3 regions of the Pseudomonas sp. JE3303 genome follow, and region 3 is predicted to be linked to each of the others. Evidence: predicted binding sites of a transcription regulator. Region 3 holds the regulator's gene; each other region holds the start of a gene.
The links. Region 3 encodes sigma-54, which starts transcription at its own class of promoters, with help from an activator protein. Its sites were predicted from a motif close to ANTGGCATNNANNTTGCTNT; they were not measured.

Region 1 (7,890 bases), on a different contig from region 3:
ACAGCGCGACCTGCGTGCCATCGAGCCAGACCACCACGCCGGAATCGGCGACCAGGTCCTGCTGGCGGCACACCTGGCGCCATTGCGGGTTGCGGGCTACAGCGGTGTTGGACAGGTTCATCAGACAGCCTCCTCGGTGGTTGCGATCAGGTGCAGGGGTGTGGCGGTCAGGGGCCGGCGCTGTCCGCGTTCACGGACGAAATGCACGTCCGGATCGCTGCGCTGGTCGTTGACGAAAGTGCGGAAGCGCTTGAGTTTTTCCGGGTCCTTCAGTGCATTGGCCCATTCGCATTCGTAGCGGTCGACCACGTGCTGCATCTGCGCCTCGAGCTCGTCGCCAAGGCCCAGGCTGTCTTCCAGGATCACCTGCTTGAGGTAGTCCAGGCCGCCTTCCAGGCCCTCGCGCCAGACCGAGGTGCGTTGCAGCTTGTCGGCGGTGCGGATGTAGAACATCAATACCCGGTCGATGATGCGGATCAGGCTTTCGTCATCCAGGTCGGTGGCGAACAGTTCGGCGTGACGTGGGCGCATGCCGCCGTTGCCACAGACGTAGAGGTTCCAGCCTTTTTCGGTGGCGATCACCCCAATATCCTTGCTCTGTGCCTCGGCACACTCGCGGGTGCAGCCGGACACGGCGAACTTGAGCTTGTGGGGTGCCCTCAAGCCCTTGTAGCGGTCTTCGATGGCCAGGGCCATGGCGACGCTGTCCTGTACGCCAAAGCGGCACCAGGTACTGCCCACGCAGGATTTCACCGTGCGGGTCGACTTGCCGTAGGCGTGGCCGGTTTCAAAGCCTGCCTCGATCAGCTCGCCCCAGATCAGCGGCAACTCGTGCAACTGGGCGCCGAACAGGTCGATGCGCTGGCCGCCGGTGATCTTGGTGTAGAGGTCGTACTTTTTCGCCACCTGGCCGATGACGATGAGCTTGTCCGGGGTGATCTCGCCGCCCGGAATCCGCGGTACCACCGAGTAGGTGCCATTTTTCTGCATGTTTGCCATGAAGGTATCGTTGGTGTCCTGCAGCGGCACCAGCGAGGCATCCATCACCGGCTGGTTCCAGCAGGACGCGAGGATGTTGCCGACGGTGGGCTTGCAGATGGCGCAGCCAACGTGGCCCTTGCCGTGACGGGCGAGCAGATCGGCGAAGGTATGAATGCCCTCGACGCGGACCAGTGCGTACAGTTCTTGGCGGGTGTAGGCAAAGTGCTCGCACAGGCTCTTGTCGACAGTGACGCCGCGGGCGGTGAGCTCGTGCTCGAAGACCTGCTTGAGCAAGGCCGCGCAGCCGCCGCAACCGCTGGCGGCCTTGGTGCAGCTTTTGACGGCGGCTAGATCGCCGCAGCCGCTGTCGATGGCCGCGCAGACCGCGCCCTTGCTGACGTTGTGGCAGGAACAGATGGTCGCGCTGTCGGGCAATGCGTCGGCGCCCAGGGTCGGGGCGCCTCCGCCCTGGGGGAGGATCAGCGCGGCAGGGTCGGTCGGCAGCTTGATACCGTTCTGGGCGTATTGCAGGAGCGTATCGTAATAGCTGTTGTCGCCGACCAGCACCGCACCGAGCACGCGCTTGCCGCTGGCATCGACCACCAGGCGGCGGTAGGACGCGTTGGCTTCGTCGATGAAGCGGTAGCTGCGCGAACCGGGCGTGGCACCGTGGGCATCGCCGATGGAGCCGACGTCGACGCCGAGCAGCTTGAGCTTGGTCGACATGTCGGCGCCGGTGAAGGCCGTGGCCGTTTCGCCCATCAGCAAGGCGGCGAGGTTGCGGGCCATGCTGTAGCCGGGCGCGACCAGGCCGAACACGCTGCCGTTCCAGGAGGCGCATTCGCCGATGGCATAGATATTCCCATCGCTGGTGCGGCAGTCGCCGTCGATCACTACGCCGCCACGGGCAGCGACCTCCAGGCCACTGCTGCGGCCCAGGGCGTCCTGCGGACGGATGCCGGCGGAGAACACGATCAGGTCGGCTTCCAGATGCTCGCCGCCGTCGAAATTCATGCGGTAGCGGTAGTCTTCGCCTGCACTGATCGACTGGGTGGCGCGCGACAGGTGAACACCCACACCCAAGGCTTCGATCTGGGCACGCAGGGCGGCACCGCCCTCCCCGTCCAGCTGCACGGGCATCAGCCGCGGAGCGAACTCGACCACGTGGGCTTCAAGGCCAAGGGACTTGAGCGCGTTGGCCGCTTCCAGGCCGAGCAGGCCGCCGCCGACCACCACGCCGCGGCGGGCATCACTTGCTGCGGCGCGGATGCCATCAAGGTCGTCGAGGGTGCGGTAGACCAGGCGTGCGTTGCCGCTGGAGCCTTCGATCGGTGGCACAAAGGGGTAGGAGCCGGTCGCCAGGATCAATTGGTCGTAGGCGTAGCGGCCTTCCGGGGTGACCACCTCGCGGCGTTCGCGGTCGATTTCGATGACGGCTTCGCCCAGGTGCAGGTGCACGCCGTTGGCGTCGTAGAAACCGGGCTCGCACATGGCCAGGGCCTCGGCGTCGCTGCCGCCGAAGTACTCGGACAGGTGCACGCGGTCGTAGGCACGCTGGCGCTCCTCGCCGAAGATGCGCAGTTCGAAGCGCGCCAGGGCGCCGCGCTCGATCAGTTGTTCGACACAGTGGTGGCCGACCATGCCGTTGCCGACGATGATCAGTTTCTGGCGCTGCAGGCCTTTGGCGATTGCGTTCATGGGCGGTCCTCAATCACGGTGCAAAAAAAAACGCCTGGAGCCGAAGCTCCAGGCGCCTTTGCCTGGTGTTCATCATGTTATGGGCCCGAGTGTCGATCGTCGTTGACCGGCGGGGCCGTTGTGGGATGGATAAAGCAGGGAGCGTGCCAACTAATGCTCATTGCGCAGGTACTGGGGAGACGCTGTGGTGCCGCTGCTGGCGTGCGGGCGGACATGTCCGAAATGGACCCAATTCACGGGCACACATCCAGAGATTCGTACCATCGTGGTGCACCGCTCCCTGTCTTGGGGCATTTTTCAGTACACATCGCGCCGGTAGCGCTTGGCCTTGCCGAGCTCGGCGACATACGCGGCGGCGGCCTCGGCACTCATCCCGCCGTGCTCGGCCACGACCTGGCGCAATGCGGCATCGACGTCCTTGGCCATGCGCTCGGCATCGCCACACACATAGAAGTAGGCCCCCTCCTCCAGCCACCGCCACAGCTGGGCGCCCTGCTCGAGCATGCGTTGCTGGACATAGACCTTCTGCGCCTGGTCGCGGGAAAACGCGGTGTCCAGGCGCAGGTGCCCGCTGGCCTGCCAGGCCTGCAACTGGTCCTGGTAATAGAAGTCGCAGGCCTCGCGCTGCTCACCGAAGAACAACCAGTTACGCCCGGCCGCCCCGCGTGCCGCACGCTCTTCCAGAAACGCACGAAACGGCGCAATGCCGGTACCGGGCCCCACCATGATCACCGGCACGTCGTCGTCCTCGGGCAGGCGAAAATGCTTCGACGGCTGCGGGAAGATCGCCACGCGCAGATCCTCGGCGCGGTCGGCCAGGAAGGTCGAGGACACACCTTTTCGCTGCCCATAGCGCACCGTCGACACGGTGAGGTGCACCTGCCCGGGATGCGCCTTGGGGCTGGAGCTGATCGAGTAGAGCCGCGGCTGCAGGGGCTTGAGCAGCTTGAGCCACGTAGCGAGCGGCAATGCTTGTGGAAATTCGCGCAGCACATCGGCGAGCTGACGCCCCCACAGCCAGGCCTTGAGTTCGGCCTTGTGCTCGGGCTGCAGCAGCCGGCGCAGGTCAGCGGCATCGGGATGCTGGCTGAACGCTTCGAGCTGCGGGGTGGTGATGCGGGCGATCTCCAGATGTGTTTCGAGCGCCATGGCCAACGGCATCGCAGGCAGGTCCTTGAGCTCGAGCGGCGCGTGGCCGTCGAGCTGCATCAGGCCAAGCAGCTCCTGCACCAGGGACGGACAGTTGCGTGGCCAGACGCCAAGGGCGTCGCCGGCCTCATAGGTGAAATCGCTGCCGGCCAGGTCAAACACCAGTTGGCGGGTTTCCTTGATCGCGCCGGGGGCGTTGAGCAGGCGGTTCTCCAGCAAGGGCGCGTGCCAGGGCTGGTGCTTGCTGCAGGCCGGGGCGGCGGGCGTGGCTGCGCAAGGCGCTGCCTCGGCCAGCGGCGCCCGCGCCTGGCCCAGTGCTGGCACCAGCGCGTCCAGCCACTGGGCGAAGGTTTCATCAAAGTCCGGCTCGCACTCGACACGCTGCAACAGGCGCTGCCCACCCAGTTCGGCAAGGCGCTGGTCGAGGCGCCGGCCAAAGCCGCAGAACTGGTCGTAGCTGGAATCACCCAGCGCCAGCACCGCGTACGGCAGGTCGCTGCAGTGGCTGGTTTCCTCCCCCTGCAACGCCTGCCAGAACGCCGCGCCGCTGTCGGGGGCGTCGCCGTCGCCGAAGGTACTGGCGATCAGCAGCACGCTGGCCGCGCCTTGCAACTGGCGCGGGCTGACCGCCTCCATGCAGCTGAGCTCCACCGCCAGGCCCGACTCACGAAGACGCTGGGCGCAGCGTTCGGCCAGGGCTTCGCCGTTGCCGGTCTGAGAAGCCCAGAGGACGCGGTGCGGTGCCTGCGCCGGGGTTTCCACCCGCGTGTGCGGCTGGGCCAGCAGACCCGCCAGCAGGCCATCGACGAACAGACGGCTGCTCGGGGCCAAGGGTGCACTGGCAGGCAGGCTCGGCACGCCCGTGCCGCGTGCCTCGGCCTGTGCCAGCCCAAGCAGGAAGCCTTGCAGGTAATGCTGCTCGGCGGCGGCGAGCTGGGGCACGGGCAGTGCGTCCAGCCCCAGCAGCCGGGACAGGGTAGCGGTCGGCATGGTGGCAGGCTCCGACGAGGGTTCCGGGGGAAGTTCGAGGGTATCGATGCGCTCGCCGCTGACCCGACTCAGGGCCACGGCGCAGTGCTTGAAGGCCGGCTGCAGTGACAGCGGGTCGACGGCATCGCAGGTCACGGCATTGATCGCCAGCTGCTCGCCGTAGACGTCGTTCCAGTGAAATGGGGCGAAACAGTTGCCCGGCAGCACGCGGGGGCTCACCTTGGCGGGCAGCACCGCCTGGCCGCGGCGCGAGCGGATCGCCACCTGGTCCTTGTCGGCAATGCCCAGGCGGGCAGCGTCGTCTGGATGGATTTCGACGAAGGGACCGGGATCGAGCTTGTTCAGCGAGGGCACCTTGCCGGTCTTGGTCAAGGTGTGCCACTGGTGCTGGACACGGCCTGTGTTGAGCACCAGCGGGAAATCATCGTCGGGCAGCTCGGCCGGCGGCATCCACGGCCGGGCGAAGAAACGCGCACGGCCACTTGGGGTCGGGAAGGCCAGAACGGGGCGCTGGCCGTCGTGCTCAAGCAGCGTCTGGCTGATGCCGTCGTTGCAGTAGCGCAGGGGGCTGCGGTCGTCCTGGCGGCCCGGCGCGCTGGGCCACTGGCGCGGTTTTTCGCGCAGCTGGTCATAGTCGATGCCGCGCAGGTCATAGCCGGTGGCAGGGTTGTGAAACTGCCGGATCTCGTCGAACACTGCTTCGGCGTCAGCGTAAGTAAATGCCTGGGCGTAGCCCATGGCGCACGCGATGCGCGCGATGATCTGCCAGTCGGGCAGGCTATCGCCTGGCGCGGGGACGGCTCGCGGCATCAGGGTGAGATTGCGTTCGCTGTTGATCATCACGCCCTCGCCTTCGGCCCACAGCGCGGCGGGCAAGAGGATGTCGGCGTAGCGGTTGGTCTCGGTGTCGAGGAAGGCGTCCTGGGTGATCACCAGCTCGGCCTGCTGCAGGCCGTCAATCACCTGCTGGCGGTTGGCGACGCTGGCCACCGGGTTGCTGCAGATGATCCAGCAGGCCTTGATCTGGCCCTCGGCCATCTGCTGGAACAGCCCCACCGTGCCCTCCCCGCCTTCGGCGCGCAGGCTGCCCGGGGCAAGCTGCCACTGCTGCTCGACGAAGGCACGGTCGCTGTCGAGCAATGCCGAGCGTTGCCCTGGCAGGCCCGGCCCCATGTAGCCCATTTCGCGCCCGCCCATGGCGTTGGGCTGGCCGGTGAGCGAGAACGGGCCGCTGCCCGGACGGCAGATCGCGCCGGTGGCCAGGTGCAGGTTGCACAGCGCGTTGCTGTGCCAGGTGCCGTGGATGCTCTGGTTGAGACCCATGGTCCAGCAGCTCATCCAGTCCCTGGACTCTCCGATCCAGGCAGCGGCCTGGCGAATATCGGCTTCTGCAAGGCCGGTCAGCTCGGCCACCCGCGCGGGTGTGTAGTCCGCAAGAAACTCCGGCATCACCTCCCACCCTTCGGTGTGGCGGGCGATGAAGCCAGTGTCTGTGTGACCGTTCTGGTGCAGCAGGTGCAACAGGCCGTTGAGCAGCGCCAGGTCACTGCCCGGGCGCACTTGCAGGAACAGGTCGGCCTTGTCCGCCGTGGCATTGCGCCGCGGATCCACGACGATCAGGCGCGCCCCCGCCTTGACCCGGTCGAGCAGGCGCAGGAAGAGGATCGGATGACAGTCGGCCATGTTCGCGCCGATCACCAGGAAGACCTCGGCATGCTCGAAGTCCTGGTAACTGCCGGGCGGTCCGTCGGCACCCAGCGACAGCTTGTAGCCGCTGCCGGCGCTGGCCATGCACAGGCGTGAATTGGACTCGACATGCCGGGTGCGGATGAAACCCTTGGCCAGCTTGTTGGCCAGGTACTGGGCCTCGAGCGACATCTGCCCGGACAGGTAGAGCGCCACGGCATCCGGGCCGTGTGAGTCGATGATCCCGCGCAGGCGCGTGGCGGCCTGCTCGATGGCAGTGTCCATGCCGGTCTGTCCGGGGTCTTGCTGGCGCTGCTGGCGCACGAAGGCGTGCTGCATGCGCCCGCCCGCGTCCAGCGGCACGTGCGCGGTGAGGCCCTTGGTGCACAGTCGGCCGAAATTGCTCGGGTGCTGCTTGTCGCCGCTGATCCTGGTAACGCGGCGGCCTTCCACGGTCATGACAATGCCGCACCCTACCCCGCAATACGGGCACACGCTGCGCACCTGGCTGCTGCTCATCGGCCGATCTCCTGCCTGCACGAACAAAAAAGGCGCCGGCTGCCCCAGCCTGCGCAAGCAAGGGGGCAACACGGCGCCTTTGTCGTGAACGGTGGGCCATCTACGTTGACGGCCCTGATGACAGGATCACAGCAAGAGTCAGGCCAGATGACCATTCCAGCCTCACCGCGATCAGGGGTGGGAGCGCGCCTTGTGCCGCGATCGGGCCCGCAGGGGCCGTAAAACCTGCAATCGCGGTGTGCCAGAACCACTGCGTTTGCAGATTTTGCGGCCCCTGCGGGCCCGATCGCGGCACAAGGCGCGCTCCCACATGGGCCGGGGTGGCTTGCACTGATTGGGTGATTAGCGCACCAAGAGGTAGCGCGCCAAAACAGTAGGAGTATATGATTCAGATATGTTTCGTATATCCAGGAGCACTCAAGATTGCCGAAGACCTGCACGAGGACTTGCGCGTCGCCAGCGCTGCGTTGTCGCGCTCGATCAACGCCCAGGCCGAGTTCTGGATTCGCATCGGCATGCTCGCCGAACTGAACCCCCAGGCCAATTACCAGGAGTTGCTGCGCCAACTGCTGCGTCAGGAGCAAGCCAGCCTCAAGGAGCTGATCCAGTGAGCCAAGTGATCATCAAGGACGCCGCCCAACTGGCGCTGATGCGTCGTGCCGGGCAACTGCTGGCCCAGGTGTTCGCCGACCTGGACGGGTTCATTCGCGCCGGCGTCAGCACCCTGCAGATCAACGACCGCGCCGATGCCTTCATCGTCGAGACGCTGAGGGCACGTCCGGCCAGCAAGGGCCAGTACGGCTTCCCCTACTCATTGAATACCTCGGTCGATCACGTGGTCTGCCATGGAATGCCGAATGCGAGCGA
Region 2 (7,890 bases), on a different contig from region 3:
ATCGACCTTGTAGCTGCCGTCGGCGATGGCCTGTTTCAACTCGGCCACGCGGGCGCTGTCGACCACCGGCTGGTCACGCAGCTTGTCGGTGATCTTCTGCAATTGCTGGGCCTCTGGGCTCAGGTAGACCGTTTCTCCGCTTGCAGCGGCGGCTTGTGGGGCGCTTTTGGCCTCGCCCGTCTTTTCGGCGTTACCGGTCGCAGCAGTGCTGCGCACACCGCCCGTGGACGGGGTGTTATTCAAACGACTGAAGTCGATGACCATGATCAGAAAACCTCTGGATGTCTGGACGCTTGCCTTGTTTTCGGCCAACCCGAAAGAAACTTTAGGCGCTAATGCAAAGCCGCCTGACAGCAAGCCAGCGCAAGACGTTCTGACACAGTTTAGGAAATGCGGTTCCGCATCGCCAGCGTTCTCTTACATTGCCACCTCGACCTGGCCGGGTCCCATCACCCGCGCCTTCACCACTCGCTTGGAGTTGAGGTTGCGTACCCGGATCTGCTCGCTCAGGCCACCCTTGACCAGGGCCTCGCCTGGCATGCGCACGGCCAGGCTGCCGCTGCGCGCAGTGATCACGACCTGGTCACCCTTCTGGATGACTTCGGGCTGTTCGAGGTGCTGAGGGGTCAGCACCTGGTCCAGCACGGTCGGGCGCAACAGCTTCATGCCCACGGCCTGGTCGAGCTGGCTCAGGAAGCCCTGCTTGAGCGTCCCGACATCGCGTTCACGCAGTGCCACGTCCTCGGCGCCGATCACGCTTTCGCGCTTGAGCGGACGGACCATGGTCACCACGTCGCGGTACAGCTTCACCTGGGCCGGCACGAACACCGTCCACGGCGCGCTGCTGTTGCAGCGAACCCGCACCGTGACCCGGCCCATCGGCTGCGCCGGACTTTCCAGCGTTGCGTCCAGCTCCTGGGCGCACTGTGGCATGCGCAGGCGCGGGTCCAGGGTGTTGACCTGGATCTCGTATCGGCCCTCGGTCTGGCTGCTCGCCAGATAATCTTCGACGGTGAACTCAAGAAACCCCTGGGTCACACCGATAAGCTGTTCAGGCAGGGTAAACGCATCGGCCAGGACACGCGCACCGGGTGCCCACAGGCACAGCACGGCCAGAAGGCCGGAAAGGGTGCGGGTCAGTCGTCGGGAAAATGTCGTTTTCATGTGCATGGCGCTCAAAAAAGCAATCCTCGTGCCGACTTGGTACACAAGCTCAAAACGTTTTGAAGGAGTCAGGCATGGCTGGTGTTATGGATTCGGTGAACCAGCGCACGCAACTGGTGGGGCAGAACCGCCTCGAACTGCTGCTGTTCCGCCTCAATGGCGATCAGCTGTACGGCATCAATGTGTTCAAGGTCCGCGAGGTGCTGCAGTGCCCGGCCCTGACCGTGATGCCGAGGTCCAATCCAGTGGTGCGCGGTGTGGCGAATATCCGGGGAGCGACCATCCCCATCCTCGACCTGTCGATGGCGACCGGCTTGCCCGGTCTGAAGGAAGAGACGCGCAAGAGCTTCGTGATCATCACGGAGTACAACACCAAGACCCAGGGTTTCCTGGTGCACTCGGTCGAGCGCATCGTCAACATGAACTGGGAAGAGATCCATCCGCCGCCCAAGGGCACCGGCCGCGATCACTACCTGACGGCGGTTACCCGGGTCGACAACAAGCTGGTGCACATCATCGACGTCGAGAAGGTGCTGGCCGAAGTGGCACCGACCTCGGAGACGATTTCCGCAGGCGTGGTCGATGCCGAGGTGCAGGACAAGGCCGTGATGCTGCGCGTGCTGACCGTGGACGACTCCTCGGTGGCGCGCAAGCAGGTCAGCCGTTGCCTGCAGACCGTGGGCGTCGAAGTGGTGGCGCTCAACGATGGCCGACAGGCCCTGGAGTACCTGCGCAAGCTGGTGGATGAGGGCAAGCGTCCGGAAGACGAGTTCCTGATGATGATCTCGGACATTGAAATGCCGGAGATGGACGGCTATACCCTGACCGCGGAGATTCGCAGCGACCCTCGTATGCAAAAACTGCATATCATCCTGCATACTTCCCTGTCTGGCGTGTTCAACCATGCCATGGTGCGGAAGGTGGGCGCCGATGACTTCCTGGCCAAGTTCAAGCCGGATGACCTGGCGCAGCGAGTGGTCGACCGCATCAAGGCTACGCATTAATCGCCAGGGGGCTTTCCTTGGCGCTACAGACGATTTGAGAGGCGGCACCAGTGTCTACGGGTAATTTGGATTTCGAGCAGTTCCGGGTCTTCCTGGAAAAAGCCTGTGGCATCCTGCTGGGCGAGAACAAGCAGTACCTGGTCTCCAGCCGCCTCAACAAGTTGTTGGAGCAGCAGGGCATCAAGTCACTGACCGAGCTGGTGCAGCGCATCCAGGCCCAGCCGCGCAGTGGCCTGCGCGAGCAGGTGGTCGATGCCATGACCACCAACGAAACCCTGTGGTTTCGCGACACCTATCCGTTCGAAGTGCTCAAGAACAGGGTGCTGCCAGAGCAGATCAAGGCCAACCCTGGCCAGCGCCTGCGCATCTGGTCGGCGGCGTGTTCCTCGGGGCAGGAGCCGTACTCGATCTCCATGGCCATCGATGAGTTCGAGCGCAGCAATCTGGGCCAGTTGAAGATGGGTGCGCAGATCGTGGCCACCGATCTGTCCGGTTTGATGCTGACCAACTGCAAGAGCGGCGAGTACGACAGCCTGGCCATTGCCCGCGGCCTGTCGCAAGAACGCCTGCAGCGTTACTTCGACGTCAAGGCGCCGGGGCGCTGGGCGGTCAAGCCCGCAGTCCGCAGCCGCGTCGAGTTCCGCTCGTTCAACCTGCTCGACAGCTATGCGAGCCTCGGCAAGTTCGACATCGTGTTCTGCCGCAACGTGCTGATCTACTTCTCCGCCCAGGTGAAGAAGGACATCCTGCTGCGCATCCACAGCACGCTCAAGCCGGGTGGGTATCTGTTCCTTGGCGCTTCCGAAGCGCTCAACGGCCTGCCGGATCATTACCAGATGGTCCAGTGCAGTCCGGGAATCATCTACAAGGCCAAGTGACCCCGATTGCCGCTTTGCTGACACCAAGCGGTAATCCCTTGCCGCTTTTCTGACATTGCCGCCCCCGGCAACGCTCCAAACCCCGCGGAAAACCTGGGCTCGATCAGTTGGCACAAGGCTTGCTAAGACTTTGCCAACGCATACTCCGGTCAACCCGAAGGTTTCCCCGTCATGAGCATCAGCTTCGACAACGCACTCGGCATCCATGAAAAGGCCCTGAACTTCCGCGGGCAACGGGCAGAGGTGCTGGCCAACAACATCACCAACGCCGACACGCCAAACTACAAGGCGCGCGACATGGACTTCTCGTCCGTGCTGGCCGCCGAGAGCGAGAAGCGCCAGGGCGGCCACTTCGCCCTGGAGCGAACCAGCTCCCGGCACATCGAGGCCGAAGGCCTGAGCATGGGCGACCAGAACCTGCAGTACCGCACGCCCACCGCGCCGTCGCTCGACCAGAACACCGTGGACGCGCAGGTCGAGCAGGCCAGCTACGCGGAAAACGCCATGGGCTTCCAGGCCAGCTTCACCTTGCTCAACAGCAAATTCAAAGGGCTGATGTCGGCCCTGCGCGGAGAATAATCCATGTCCCTTGCCAGCGTTTTCAACATTGCCGGTAGCGGCATGAGTGCCCAGACCACTCGCCTGAATACCGTCGCCTCGAACATCGCCAACGCCGAGACCGTCTCGTCGAGCATCGACCAGACCTACCGTGCCCGTCATCCCGTCTTCGCCACCACCTTCCAGCAGGCTCAGGAAGGCGTCAGCCAGTCGCTGTTCCAGGATCAGGACGGCGGTGGGCAGGGCGTGCAGGTGATGGGCATCGTCGAGGACCAGAGCGAGCTCGAGGCCCGCTACGAGCCCAGTCACCCGGCGGCGAACAAGGACGGGTACGTCTACTACCCCAACGTCAACGTCGTCGAGGAAATGGCCGACATGATCTCCGCCAACCGTTCGTTCCAGACCAACGCCGAGCTGATGAACACCGCCAAAACCATGATGCAGAAAGTGCTGACCCTGGGTCAGTGACAAGGACCAGAAAACCATGGCAATCGATAGCACCAGCGGTGTGAATCTCAGTGACGTGCTTGCGGCCTCCGGCAGCACCAGCACCTCCAAGACCACGGCCACCACCGACAACAGCGCCTTGGGCAAGGATGCGTTCCTGCAGTTGCTGGTCACCCAGATGCAGAACCAGAACCCGCTCGAGCCCCAGGACAATGGCGAGTTCGTCGCCCAGCTGGCCCAGTTCAGCAGCCTTGAAGGCATCACCTCGCTCAACGACTCGGTGAACACCATCACCAGCTCCCTGGGTTCGTCCCAGGCCCTGCAGGCCTCTTCCCTGGTAGGCCGGTCGGTGGTGGTGCAGAACGACACGGCAGTGGTCGATACCACCAAGAGCTTCACCGGCTCGGTGGTGGTCCCGCAGTCCATCGACTCGGCCAGCGTGGCCGTCAAGGATGCGAGCGGCAACACCGTCAAGACCATCGAGATGGGCTCGCAAGCCGCCGGCAACGCGCAGTTCATCTGGGACGGCACCAACGCCAATGGCGAGGCAGTCGATCCGGGCAGCTACACCTTCACCGCCACGACTACCGTCGATGGCCAGTCGATGCAGATGAATACCCTGCTGCCGGCCGCTGTCACCAGCGTCACCATCAGCCAGACGGGTGGCGAGATGATGCTCAACCTCGCAGGTCTCGGCCAGGTCGCCCTGTCCAAAGTGCAAACCATCGGAATCTAAGGCCGATCAAAACGGCAAAAGGAGCAGTACATGTCTTTCAACGTCGGCCTTAGCGGTCTCTACGCAGCCAACAAGCAACTGGACGTCACCGGCAACAACATTGCCAACGTCAGCACCACCGGTTTCAAATCGTCGCGCGCCGAGTTCGCCGACGTGTACGCAGGTGCCAACCGCCTGGGCGCCGGCAACAATGCCATCGGCAACGGCGTGCGCCTGGCCGCCGTTTCGCAGCAGTTTGTCCAGGGTGACATGGGCACCACTGGCAACGTGCTGGACATGGGCATCCAGGGGCAGGGCTTTTTCGTCCTCAGTGACGGCGGCTCGCGCAGCTACACCCGCGCAGGTGCCTTCCAGACCGACAAGGACGACTATGTGGTGACCTCCGACGGCCTGCGCCTGCAAGGCTACGGCGCCGACACCAACGGCGTGATCAAGAAGGACGTGCTCACGGACCTGAAGATCGACACCTCGGCAATCGACCCCAAGGCCACCACGCGGATCGCCCAGGGCATCAACCTGAACTCGTCGGCCGATTCCATCCCGCTGCAGGTCGACGATGGCACCGGCACCGGCACCCTGGTCGCCAACAAGGCCTTCGACCCGTCCGATGACACGACCTACAGCCGGTCGTTCCCGACCAAGGTCTACGACAGCCAGGGTAACGAGCACACCATGGAGCAGTTCTACCGCAAGACGGATACGAACGAATGGTCGACCTACACCCTGATCGACGGCCGCAATCCGATGGACCCCTCCAGCACCACGCCACTGACCGGCACCATCAGCTTCAACAGCGATGGCAGCGTCAAGAACATGACTGCTGACAGCACCGGCCTGCCAGCGGGCTCCTCGTTCTCCGTGGCCAGTGGTGTGTTCACCATGACGGGTTGGGTTCCGGCTGCACAGAATGCCGCTGGCACCTGGGGCTCCAACGGCGCGGTCGGCAATGCCGAGGGCATGAAGCTGTCGTTGAATGGCGCCACTTCCTACAATGCCGAGACCGCGCGCGAATCGCAGTCCCAGGACGGTTATGCCACGGGCGTGCTGTCGAGCCTCAGCATCGACTCCACGGGTGTCCTGTTTGCAAGCTTCAGCAACCAGCAATCGCGGGCCATTGGCCAGGTAGCGGTCGCCAGCTTCGCCAACGACCAGGGTCTGCAGCAGGTCGGCGGTACACGCTGGAAGGAAACGTACTCGTCCGGTGCAGTCGACATCGACGCGCCACGGACCGGGACCCTCGGTTCGATCGAATCCAACACCCTGGAAGGCTCGAACGTCAACCTCACCCAGGAGCTGGTCGAGCTGATCAAGGCGCAGAGCAACTACCAGGCGAACGCCAAGACCATCTCGACTGAAAGCACCATCATGCAGACCGTTATCCAGATGGCGTGATGGGCAACATGATCAGGTCCATTCTCGTCGCTCTTGCGGCCACCGTTTTCCTGCTCCAGGCCCACGCCGGCACGGCTCCCTGGTACCGGTGGGAAAGCCAGGCCGATGGGCGCCTGGTCTGTTCGCAGTGGTCCCCGGGCGAGGGTTGGAAGCGTTTCGCCGGCCCATACACCAACGGCGGCTGTCGCGACCGCTGATCTGTTGCCGCCAGCGGCAAGCCGGCGCCGTAATTACGACGTCGGGTTTGCCGCCCGCATGCTGAAAGCCCCGTATTCACGGGGTTTTTTCATTTAAATGAAAGTTGGTTTGAAACTTGCTTTAGTGGCTGCACAAGCAACGGCGAGCGGCAATCGACCGCCCGTGCAGCGGAGGATGACTGTGGACAAGATGCTTTACGTGGCCATGACCGGAGCCAGCCAGAACGCGCTGGCACAGCGGGCCCATGCCAACAACCTGGCGAACATATCCACCAACGGCTTCCAGCGCGACCTGGAGCAGGCGCGCTCGATGCCGGTGTTCGGCGACAGCTTTCCGTCGCGGGCCTATGCCCTGAGCGAGCGTCCGGCCACCGACTTCACCCAGGGTGCGCTGCAGGAGACCGGCCGCGAGCTGGACGTCGCCGTCAGCGGCAATGGCTTTATCGCCGTGCAGGCGCCTGATGGCAGCGAAGCGTACGTGCGCACCGGCAGCCTCAACATCGACGCCCTTGGCGTGCTGCGTGCCGGCAACGGCATGCCGGTCCTCGGCAATGGTGGCCCGATCGCTGTGCCGCCAGAGCAGAAGGTCGAGATCGGTGATGACGGCACCATCAGTATCCGCGCCATGGGCGAGGACCCACGGGTGATGGCCGAGGTTGACCGCATCAAGCTGGTCAACCCGGGCATCGGCAACCTGACCAAGGGCCTGGACGGCATGATCCACACCAAGAACGGCCAGCCTGCCGACGCAGACGTCAACGTCAAGGTAGTGTCGGGTTTCCTGGAGGCGAGCAACGTCAATGCCGTCGAAGAAATGACTTCGGTACTGGCGCTGTCCCGGCAGTTCGAGCTGCACATCAAAATGATGAACACGGCCAAGGAAGGCGATGAAGCCATGGCTCGGGTTTTGCAAATCGTCTAATCAAACTTGAACGGGCGCCGTAAATCAGGCGCGCGAGGAGAACACCATGCTTCCGGCTCTTTGGGTCAGTAAAACCGGCTTGTCCGCCCAGGACACCAACCTGACGGTCATTTCCAACAACCTGGCCAACGTCTCGACCACCGGCTTCAAGCGTGATCGCGCCGAATTCCAGGACTTGCTCTACCAGATCAAGCGTCAGCCAGGTGCCCAGTCGACCCAGGACAGCGAACTGCCGTCGGGCCTTCAGGTTGGTACCGGTGTGCGCATCGTCGGCACCCAGAAGAACTTCAGCACGGGCAGCCTGCAGACCACCGAGAACCCGCTGGACATGGCGGTAAACGGCCGTGGCTTCTTCCAGGTCCTGCAGCCAGACGGCACCGTTTCGTACACCCGTGACGGCACCTTCCACCTGAACTCCGATGGCCAGATCGTCACCGCCAACGGTTTCCCCCTGGAGCCTGCGGTAGTCGTGCCGCCAGAAGCCCAGACCTTTACCGTCGGCCAGGACGGCACTGTGTCGATCACCACCGCCGGCAACCCGGCCGCGCAGGTCATCGGCAACATCCAGACTGCCGACTTCATCAACCCGGCT
Region 3 (7,890 bases):
CGGCGGTCAGCCCCAGGGCCAGGTGGCCAAGGGCATCGAAGAGCAGCTGGGCGGTTTCGACGCGTTCAAGGACGCTTTCACCAAGGCTGCGCTGTGCCGCTTCGGCAGCGGCTGGGCCTGGCTCAGCGTGACCCCCGCCAAGACGCTCGTGGTCGAAAGCAGCGGCAACCAGGACAGCCCGTTGATGAACGGCAATACGCCGATCCTCGGCCTGGACGTCTGGGAGCATGCCTATTACCTGAAGTACCAGAACCGCCGCCCGGAATACATCGGCGCCTTCTACAACGTCATCGACTGGTCCGAGGTCGAACGCCGTTATCTAGAAGCCCTGGCGTGAGTCGTCCCGGCATGCGCTCGGAGGTAATGTCTGTCAGCAGCGTGCGCCTGTTCCGGCTGGCGCTGGGTACTTTGCTGTTGCTGGTCGGTACGGCGCTGCTGGTGGTGCGCGGCATTTCCTGGCTCGACCTGGAGCCGCGCATGCTGCGTGCGCTCGAGGGTGGCGCGCTGTGTGCCTTGGGCACGGCGCTGGGGGCGGTGCCGGTACTGGTGATCCGCAACATGCCGGTGGCATTGGCCGATACCCTGCTGGGATTCGGGGCGGGAGTCATGCTGGCCGCCACCGCGTTTTCGCTGATCATCCCCGGCCTTGATGCTGCCCAGTCCATTGGCTTCAGCCCTTGGGGCGCGGGTGGGCTGATCAGCTTCGGGCTGATGTCTGGTGCGCTGTGCCTGTTTCTCGTCGATCTCAAGGTCTCCGGCGCTTCACCCGAAGCGCTGGTGGGCAATGGCGAACAGCCGGTGATCGCGGCGCGCATCTGGCTGTTCGTGATCGCCATCATTGCCCACAACATTCCCGAAGGCATGGCTATCGGCGTTTCGGCGGGGGGTGGCATGGCCGACGCTGACAGCCTGGCCATGGGCATCGCCCTGCAGGATGTGCCGGAGGGCCTGGTGATCGCGCTGGTACTGGCCGGGGCAGGGATGTCGCGCTTCAAGGCCTTTCTGATCGGCGCTGCGTCTGGCCTGGTCGAGCCGCTGGCCGCAGTGATCTGCGCCTGGCTGGTCAATATCGCGGAGCTGCTGTTGCCCTTGGGCCTGGCCTGCGCGGCTGGCGCAATGCTGCTGGTGGTAACCCAGGAAATCATCCCGGAATCCCGCAGCAACGGGCATCACCGCCTGGCGAGCCTCGGGCTGTGCATCGGCTTCTGCCTGATGATGGTGATGGACACGGCGATGTCTTGAGGTCGGTGCTCCCTGCCGCTATCGCACACTACGGTCTTTCTGCGCCCCGGCGAGAGCCGGGCTATGCGGTGGGGGCAGGGTAAACCGCTACTCCCCTTCATCAAACCTGTTGTTGATCAGCTCGATCAACGCCATCAGCGCATCATCGTCCTGCTCGCCCTCGGTCTGCAGGTGCACCTGGGTGCCCTTGCCTGCGGCGAGCATCATGACGGCCATGATGCTTTTGCCGTCGACCAGGTTGTCGGGCGCGCGGCCGACCTTTACCTGGCAGGGGAAGCGTCCGGCCACGCCGACGAACTTTGCCGCCGCCCGGGCGTGAAGCCCCAGCTTGTTGATGATGGTGATTTCACGGGCGGGCATCGTGGGGCGGTCCTGTTGGCTAGAGGTCGCGGTGGCGGACCTGGACGTTTTTCAAGGATTGCTGCAGCAGTTGGCCGAGGCGTTCGGTGAGGTAGACCGATCGATGGTGCCCGCCCGTGCAGCCGATGGCAATGGTGACATAGGCGCGGTTGCTCGCGGCAAAGCGCGGCAGCCATTTGAGCAGGTAGCTAGAGATGTCCTGGTACATGTCCTCGACATCCGGCTGGGCAGCCAGGTAGTCGATTACCGGCTGTTCAAGCCCGGAATGATCGCGCAGCTCAGGTTTCCAGTAAGGATTGGGCAGGCAGCGGACATCGAACACCAGGTCGGCGTCGACAGGCATGCCACGCTTGAAGCCGAAGGATTCGACCAGAAACGCCGTGCCGGGCTCTGGCTGATTGAGCAGACGCAGCTTGATGGAGTCACGCAGCTGGTAGAGATTGAGGTTGGTGGTGTCGATCTTCAGGTCGGCAAGGTCGGCGATGGGGCCGAGCAGCTCGCTTTCAACCGTGATCGCCTCGGCCAGCGAACGATTGGCATTGGTCAGCGGGTGGCGGCGGCGCGTCTCGGAAAACCGCTTCAGCAGCACGTCCTCGTCGGCGTCCAGGTACAGCACGTCACACTGGATATGCCGACTTCGGGCGTCCTCGAGCAATTCGGGAAAGCGCGTCAGGTGGCTTGGCAGGTTGCGCGCGTCAATGGACACGGCCACCTTGGGCTGTTGCAGCTCGGTATTGATCAATGCGTTCTCGGCCAACTGCGGCAGCAACCCGGCGGGCAGGTTGTCGATGCAGTAGAAGCCATTGTCCTCCAGCACCGCCAAGGCGGTACTCTTGCCGGAGCCGGACCGGCCGCTGACGATGATCAGGCGCATGTTAGTGCTCGTTCTGTGCGTCCAGGACAACCTGGTACAAGGCCTCGCTGCTGGTCGCGGCTCGCAGGCGTTCGCGAACCTCTTTGCGATCGAGCATGCTGGCTATCTGGCGCAGCAGTTCCAGGTGAGCATCGGTGGCGGCTTCGGGGACCAGCAATACGAACAGGAGGTCTACCGGAGCGCCGTCGATGGCGTCGTAGTCGATCGGCGCTTCCAGGTGCAGCAAGGCACTGACAGGCGTCGAACAGCCCTTGAGGCGGCAGTGCGGAATGGCGATCCCATTGCCAAAACCTGTCGAACCGAGTTTCTCCCGGGCAAACAGGCTTTCGAAGACGTCTTGCATGTCGAGGTCAGGCACTTCCCTGTCGATCAGGGTGGCGATTTCCTGGAGCACGCGTTTTTTACTGCCGCCCGGCACGTTCACGAGGGAGCGGCCGGGGGTCAGGATGGATTCAAGTCGGATCATGGATGAGCGGGATCAGCGAGCAGCTGCACCTTGCAGCAGGCTTTGCTGTTTTTCCTTGTGTTTTTTCAGTTGGCGGTCGAGCTTGTCGGTAAGGGCGTCTATAGCTGCATACATGTCTTCGTGCTCGGCATTGGCTACCACTTCACCGCCGGGAATCTGCAGGGTCGCTTCGACCTTCTGCTGCAACTTCTCGACCTTCATGATGACCTGCACGTTGGTGATCTTGTCGAAGTGACCCTCCAGCCGTTTCAGCTTCTGCTCGACATAGTCGCGCAGGGGAGGGGTGACTTCTACATGGTGTCCACTGATGTTGACTTGCATACAGCTTCTCCTTTTGTTGCCCGTGCAATAGAGGCAGGTGTTGCACCTGCCACTGAACCGCGGTGGCACATCCGGGGGCTACATCAGTCGCTTGCGTTCGCTCGACGGTGCGATGCCGAGAGACTCGCGATACTTGGCGACGGTGCGACGGGCTACCTGGATGCCTTGTGCCTCCAGTAAACCAGCGATCTTGCTGTCACTCAATGGCTTTTTCTGATTTTCGGCCGCAACCAGTTTCTTGATGATCGCGCGGATCGCCGTGGACGAGCATTCACCGCCTTCTGAAGTACTTACGTGGCTGGAGAAAAAGTACTTCAGCTCGTAAATGCCGCGTGGAGTGTGCATGTATTTTTGCGTGGTGACGCGCGAAATGGTCGACTCGTGCATGCCCACCGCCTCGGCGATATCGTGCAGCACCAATGGCTTCATGGCCTCGTCGCCGTGGTCCAGGAAGCCGCGCTGGTGCTCGACGATCTGCGTGGCGACCTTCATCAGCGTCTCGTTGCGGCTCTGCAGGCTCTTGATGAACCAGCGGGCCTCCTGCAGCTGATTGCGCATGAAGGTGTTGTCGGCGCTGGTGTCGGCGCGGCGCACGAAGCCTGCGTATTGCGGGTTGACCCGCAGCCGTGGCACGGCCTCCTGGTTCAGCTCCACCAGCCAGCGCTCGCTGTCCTTGCGCACGATCACGTCGGGCACCACGTACTCGGGCTCGCTCGACTCGATCTGCGAACCTGGGCGCGGATTGAGACTCTGCACCAGTTCGATGACCTGGCGCAGTTCATCTTCCTTGAGCTTCATGCGGCGCATCAACTGGCTGTAGTCGCGCCCGCCGAGCAAGTCGATGAACTCGCTGACCAGGCGCTGCGCCTCGGCCATCCACGGCGTCTTCGCAGGCAGCTGGCGCAGTTGCAGCAACAGGCATTCGCTCAAGGTGCGCGCGCCGATGCCAGCGGGCTCGAACTGCTGGATGCGGTGCAACACGGCTTCCACTTCGTCCAGCTCGATGTCCAGTTCGGCGTCGAAGGAGGCGCAGACCTCCTCCAGGGATTCTTCCAGGTAGCCCTGGGGATTGATGCAGTCGATCAGCGTCACCGCGATCAGCCGATCGGTGTCGGACATGGGCGCCAGGTTCAACTGCCATAGCAGGTGGCTCTGCAGGCTTTCGCCAACCGAGGTCCGGGTGGTGAAGTCCCACTCGTCATCGTCGTTGCTGGGCAGGCTGCTGGCGCTGGTCTGGTAGATGTCTTCCCAGGCGGTGTCGACGGGAAGCTCGTTGGGGATGCGCTCGCCCCAGTCGCCCTCCTCGAGATTTTCGACGGTAGGCGCGCTCTCCTGGAAGCTGGTCTCCTGCGTTTCGGCAGGCGGCTTGCTTTCGGGGTTGTCAGCCATGGGGTCGCTGTTGTCGAAATCTTCGCCGTCTTCCTGGCGTTCGAGCATGGGATTGGACTCCAGCGCTTCCTGGATTTCCTGCTGAAGGTCCAGGGTCGAGAGCTGGAGCAGACGGATGGCCTGTTGCAACTGCGGGGTCATCGTCAGTTGCTGGCCCATTTTTAGGACGAGCGATGGTTTCATGGCAGGGGCTTAACACCTTATTCGCCGGCGCACATGCGCCATCCACTACACAGCGGCGCCGAAGCGCCAATTTTAAGCAAGTTATATGCCTGAAATTGGAGCGTTTGCCTAGAGCACTGTAACAATTAAGCCGTAAACCAGCCGGATTGCCAGTGCCCAGGCCAACCTGACCTAGAGCCGGAACTCGTGGCCCAGGTAAACCTCCTTGACCAGGTCATTCGCCAGGATGGTTTCAGCGTCGCCTTCGGCGATCAGTTGGCCATCGTTGACGATGTATGCAGTTTCGCAGATATCCAGAGTCTCGCGGACGTTGTGGTCGGTGATCAGCACGCCGATCCCCTTGGCCTTGAGGTGATGGATGATCTGCTTGATGTCGCCGACCGAGATCGGGTCGACACCGGCAAAGGGCTCGTCGAGCAGGATGAACTTCGGAGCGGTCGCCAGGGCGCGGGCGATCTCGACACGGCGGCGCTCGCCGCCGGACAGGCTCATGCCCAGGTTGTCGCGGATATGGCTGATGTGGAACTCCTGCAGCAGGCTTTCCAGCTCCTTGCGGCGGCCGTCGCGATCGATGTCCTTGCGGGTCTCGAGGATCGCCATGATGTTGTCGGCTACCGAAAGCTTGCGGAAGATCGACGCTTCCTGCGGCAGATAGCCGATACCGGCCTTGGCGCGGCCGTGCATGGGCTGGTGGCTGACGTCCAGGTCATCGATCAGCACACGGCCCTGGTCAGCCTGCACCAGGCCGACGATCATGTAGAAGCAGGTGGTCTTGCCGGCGCCGTTGGGGCCAAGCAGGCCGACGATCTGGCCACTGTCGATCGACAGGCTGACATCGCGCACGACTTGCCGGCTCTTGTAGCTCTTGGCCAGATGCTGGGCTTTGAGGGTCGCCATTTACTCGGCCTTCTTCTTCGGCTGGATCACCATGTCGATACGCTGGCGCGGCGTGGTCACGTTGCCGCCACGGCCGGCGGTGGCCACCTGGGTCTGGGTGTTGTAGACGATCTTCTCGCCTTCGGTGGTATTGCCCTCGTTCTCGACCTTGGCGCGGTCGGTGAGGATCACCAGCTCTTTCTGGGACTGGTACTGGATGGTGACCGCCCAGCCTTTCATCTTGTCGGGCTTGGCAGCGCTCTGCTGCTGCTCGAAGTAGGCCAGGTTGCCCACCGAGGTGACCACGTCGATGTCGCCGTTGGCGGCGCGGGTGAGGGTCACGGTATTGCCGGTGATCTTCATCGACCCTTGGGTGATGATGACATCGCCCGTGTAGGTGGCCACGCCTTGCTTGTCATCCAGGTGCGCGTTGTCGGCCTGGATGCGGATCGGCTGGTCACGGTCGGTTGGCAGGGCCCAGGCGCTCGCGCTTCCCAGTGCTGCGCTCAGGCTGAGCAAAAAAGGGAGGGTTTTAACGAGCCTCATACTGTCCTCTTACGTTGGACAGCAGGTCCATCCTGCCGTCTTTCAAATACGCTTTCATTCCATTGCCCGTAGTGGTGCCACCGGCGCCGTCGATTCTAACGGCTTGCTCGGTTTGCGCATATTGCTTCTGCGGGAATACGGTCATGCGGGAGCTGGTGATGATCATCTCGCGCTTTTTTTCGTCGATGCGGGCGACCCGTACCGAGTCGATAAGCTCCACCTCGGTGCCGTCGGGGTTGACCTCGGCGCGTTCGCTCTGCACATGCCACGGGAACTCCGTGCCGCGATACAGATGCAGGTCCGGCGTGGTGAGCAGGGTGACTTCGCTGGCCTTCAGGTGCTCGACCTTGTCGGCGGTCATCTCGTACTGCAGCTTGCCGTCCGGCATGAACTGCACGGTATGGGCGTTGACCGCATAGTAGTCGATCGCGCTCTCGTCCACCTGCGCCACCGGCTTGTCGAGGAAGCTCTCCGGGCTGATGTTCCAGTAGCCGACCGCCACAAGCAGGGCGGTAATCACGCTGAAAAGCGCGATGGTGCGGATTTTCTTGCTGAACATGTCTGGCTCTACAGGTAATGGGCGTTGGCGGCGTCCAGGTTGCCCTGGGCCTGCAGGATCAGTTCACAGAACTCGCGCGCGGCACCTTCGCCGCCGCGGGCCAGGGTAACACCGTGGGCATGCTGGCGTACGAAGGGGGCGGCGCTGGCTACGGCCATGCCCAGGCCCACGCGGCGGATCACCGGCAGGTCCGGGAGATCATCGCCCAGGTAGGCGACCTGCTCATAGCTTAGATCGAGTTCGGCCAGAAGCCCGTCCAGCACCACCAGCTTGTCCTCGCGGCCCTGGAACAGGTGCGGTATGCCCAGGTTCCTGGCGCGCCGCTCTACCACCGGAGTCTTGCGCCCGCTGATGATCGCCGTGGTCACGCCCGAGGCCATGAGCATCTTGATGCCCTGGCCGTCGAGCGTATTGAAGGTCTTGAACTCGCTGCCATCCTCGAGAAAGTACAGGCGGCCATCGGTCAGGACGCCATCGACATCGAAGACTGCCAGCTTGATCGCCTTGCCGCGTTGCATCAGTTCGTCGTTCATCACATTACTCCGGCGCGTAGCAGGTCATGCATGTTCAGGGCGCCGACCGGAAGGTCGGCCTTGTCGACCACGACCAGCGCGCCAATCTTGTGGTCTTCCATGATCTTCAATGCCTCGGCAGCGAGCATGTCGGGGCGTGCTGTCTTGCCATGGACCGTCATGACTTCCTCGATGCGGGTGGTGTGCACATCGATGTTCCGGTCCAGGCTGCGGCGCAGGTCGCCGTCAGTAAAGATGCCGGCCAGCCGTCCGTCGGCCTCGGCGATGACGGTCATGCCCAGACCTTTGCGAGACATTTCAAGGAGGGCGTCCTTGAGCAGGGTGCCGCGTTGCACCTGGGGCAGTTCGGCGCCCGAGTGCATCACGTTCTCGACCTTGAGCAGCAGGCGGCGGCCAAGGGCACCGCCCGGGTGCGAGAATGCGAAGTCCTCGGCGGTGAATCCGCGGGCTTCGAGCAGGGCGATCGCGAGCGCATCGCCGAGCACCAGTGCCGCCGTGGTCGACGACGTGGGCGCAAGGTTCAGCGGGCAGGCCTCGTGCT

Region 1: nirB (nitrite reductase large subunit NirB) is a predicted target of sigma-54. The motif match lies at 2,811-2,830, and genes of this name have one in related genera.
Region 2: flgB (flagellar basal body rod protein FlgB) is a predicted target of sigma-54. The motif match lies at 3,153-3,172, and genes of this name have one in related genera.

What each region holds. Positions count from the first base shown of each region.
Region 1 covers NZ_JBWGIF010000009.1:257,753-265,642, forward strand. Annotated here, with positions in the region: gene nirD (nitrite reductase small subunit NirD) at 1-121, opposite strand, end outside; gene nirB (nitrite reductase large subunit NirB) at 121-2,679, opposite strand; gene AC0ZZU_RS15160 (molybdopterin-dependent oxidoreductase) at 2,977-7,023, opposite strand; gene AC0ZZU_RS15165 (ParD-like family protein) at 7,407-7,634, shown strand; gene map (type I methionyl aminopeptidase) at 7,631-7,890, shown strand, end outside.
Region 2 covers NZ_JBWGIF010000014.1:29,614-37,503, forward strand. Annotated here, with positions in the region: gene flgM (flagellar biosynthesis anti-sigma factor FlgM) at 1-264, opposite strand, end outside; gene flgA (flagellar basal body P-ring formation chaperone FlgA) at 418-1,170, opposite strand; gene AC0ZZU_RS19595 (chemotaxis protein CheV) at 1,239-2,168, shown strand; gene cheR (protein-glutamate O-methyltransferase CheR) at 2,219-3,046, shown strand; gene flgB (flagellar basal body rod protein FlgB) at 3,218-3,625, shown strand; gene flgC (flagellar basal body rod protein FlgC) at 3,629-4,072, shown strand; gene flgD (flagellar hook assembly protein FlgD) at 4,089-4,787, shown strand; gene flgE (flagellar hook protein FlgE) at 4,818-6,179, shown strand; gene AC0ZZU_RS19625 (hypothetical protein) at 6,188-6,376, shown strand; gene flgF (flagellar basal-body rod protein FlgF) at 6,558-7,298, shown strand; gene flgG (flagellar basal-body rod protein FlgG) at 7,345-7,890, shown strand, end outside.
Region 3 covers NZ_JBWGIF010000002.1:155,015-162,904, forward strand. Annotated here, with positions in the region: gene AC0ZZU_RS04125 (superoxide dismutase) at 1-337, shown strand, start outside; gene AC0ZZU_RS04130 (ZIP family metal transporter) at 349-1,242, shown strand; gene AC0ZZU_RS04135 (HPr family phosphocarrier protein) at 1,330-1,602, opposite strand; gene rapZ (RNase adapter RapZ) at 1,622-2,476, opposite strand; gene ptsN (PTS IIA-like nitrogen regulatory protein PtsN) at 2,478-2,942, opposite strand; gene hpf (ribosome hibernation-promoting factor, HPF/YfiA family) at 2,955-3,263, opposite strand; gene AC0ZZU_RS04155 (RNA polymerase factor sigma-54) at 3,342-4,835, opposite strand; gene lptB (LPS export ABC transporter ATP-binding protein) at 5,007-5,732, opposite strand; gene lptA (lipopolysaccharide transport periplasmic protein LptA) at 5,733-6,257, opposite strand; gene lptC (LPS export ABC transporter periplasmic protein LptC) at 6,244-6,816, opposite strand; gene AC0ZZU_RS04175 (KdsC family phosphatase) at 6,825-7,349, opposite strand; gene AC0ZZU_RS04180 (KpsF/GutQ family sugar-phosphate isomerase) at 7,349-7,890, opposite strand, start outside.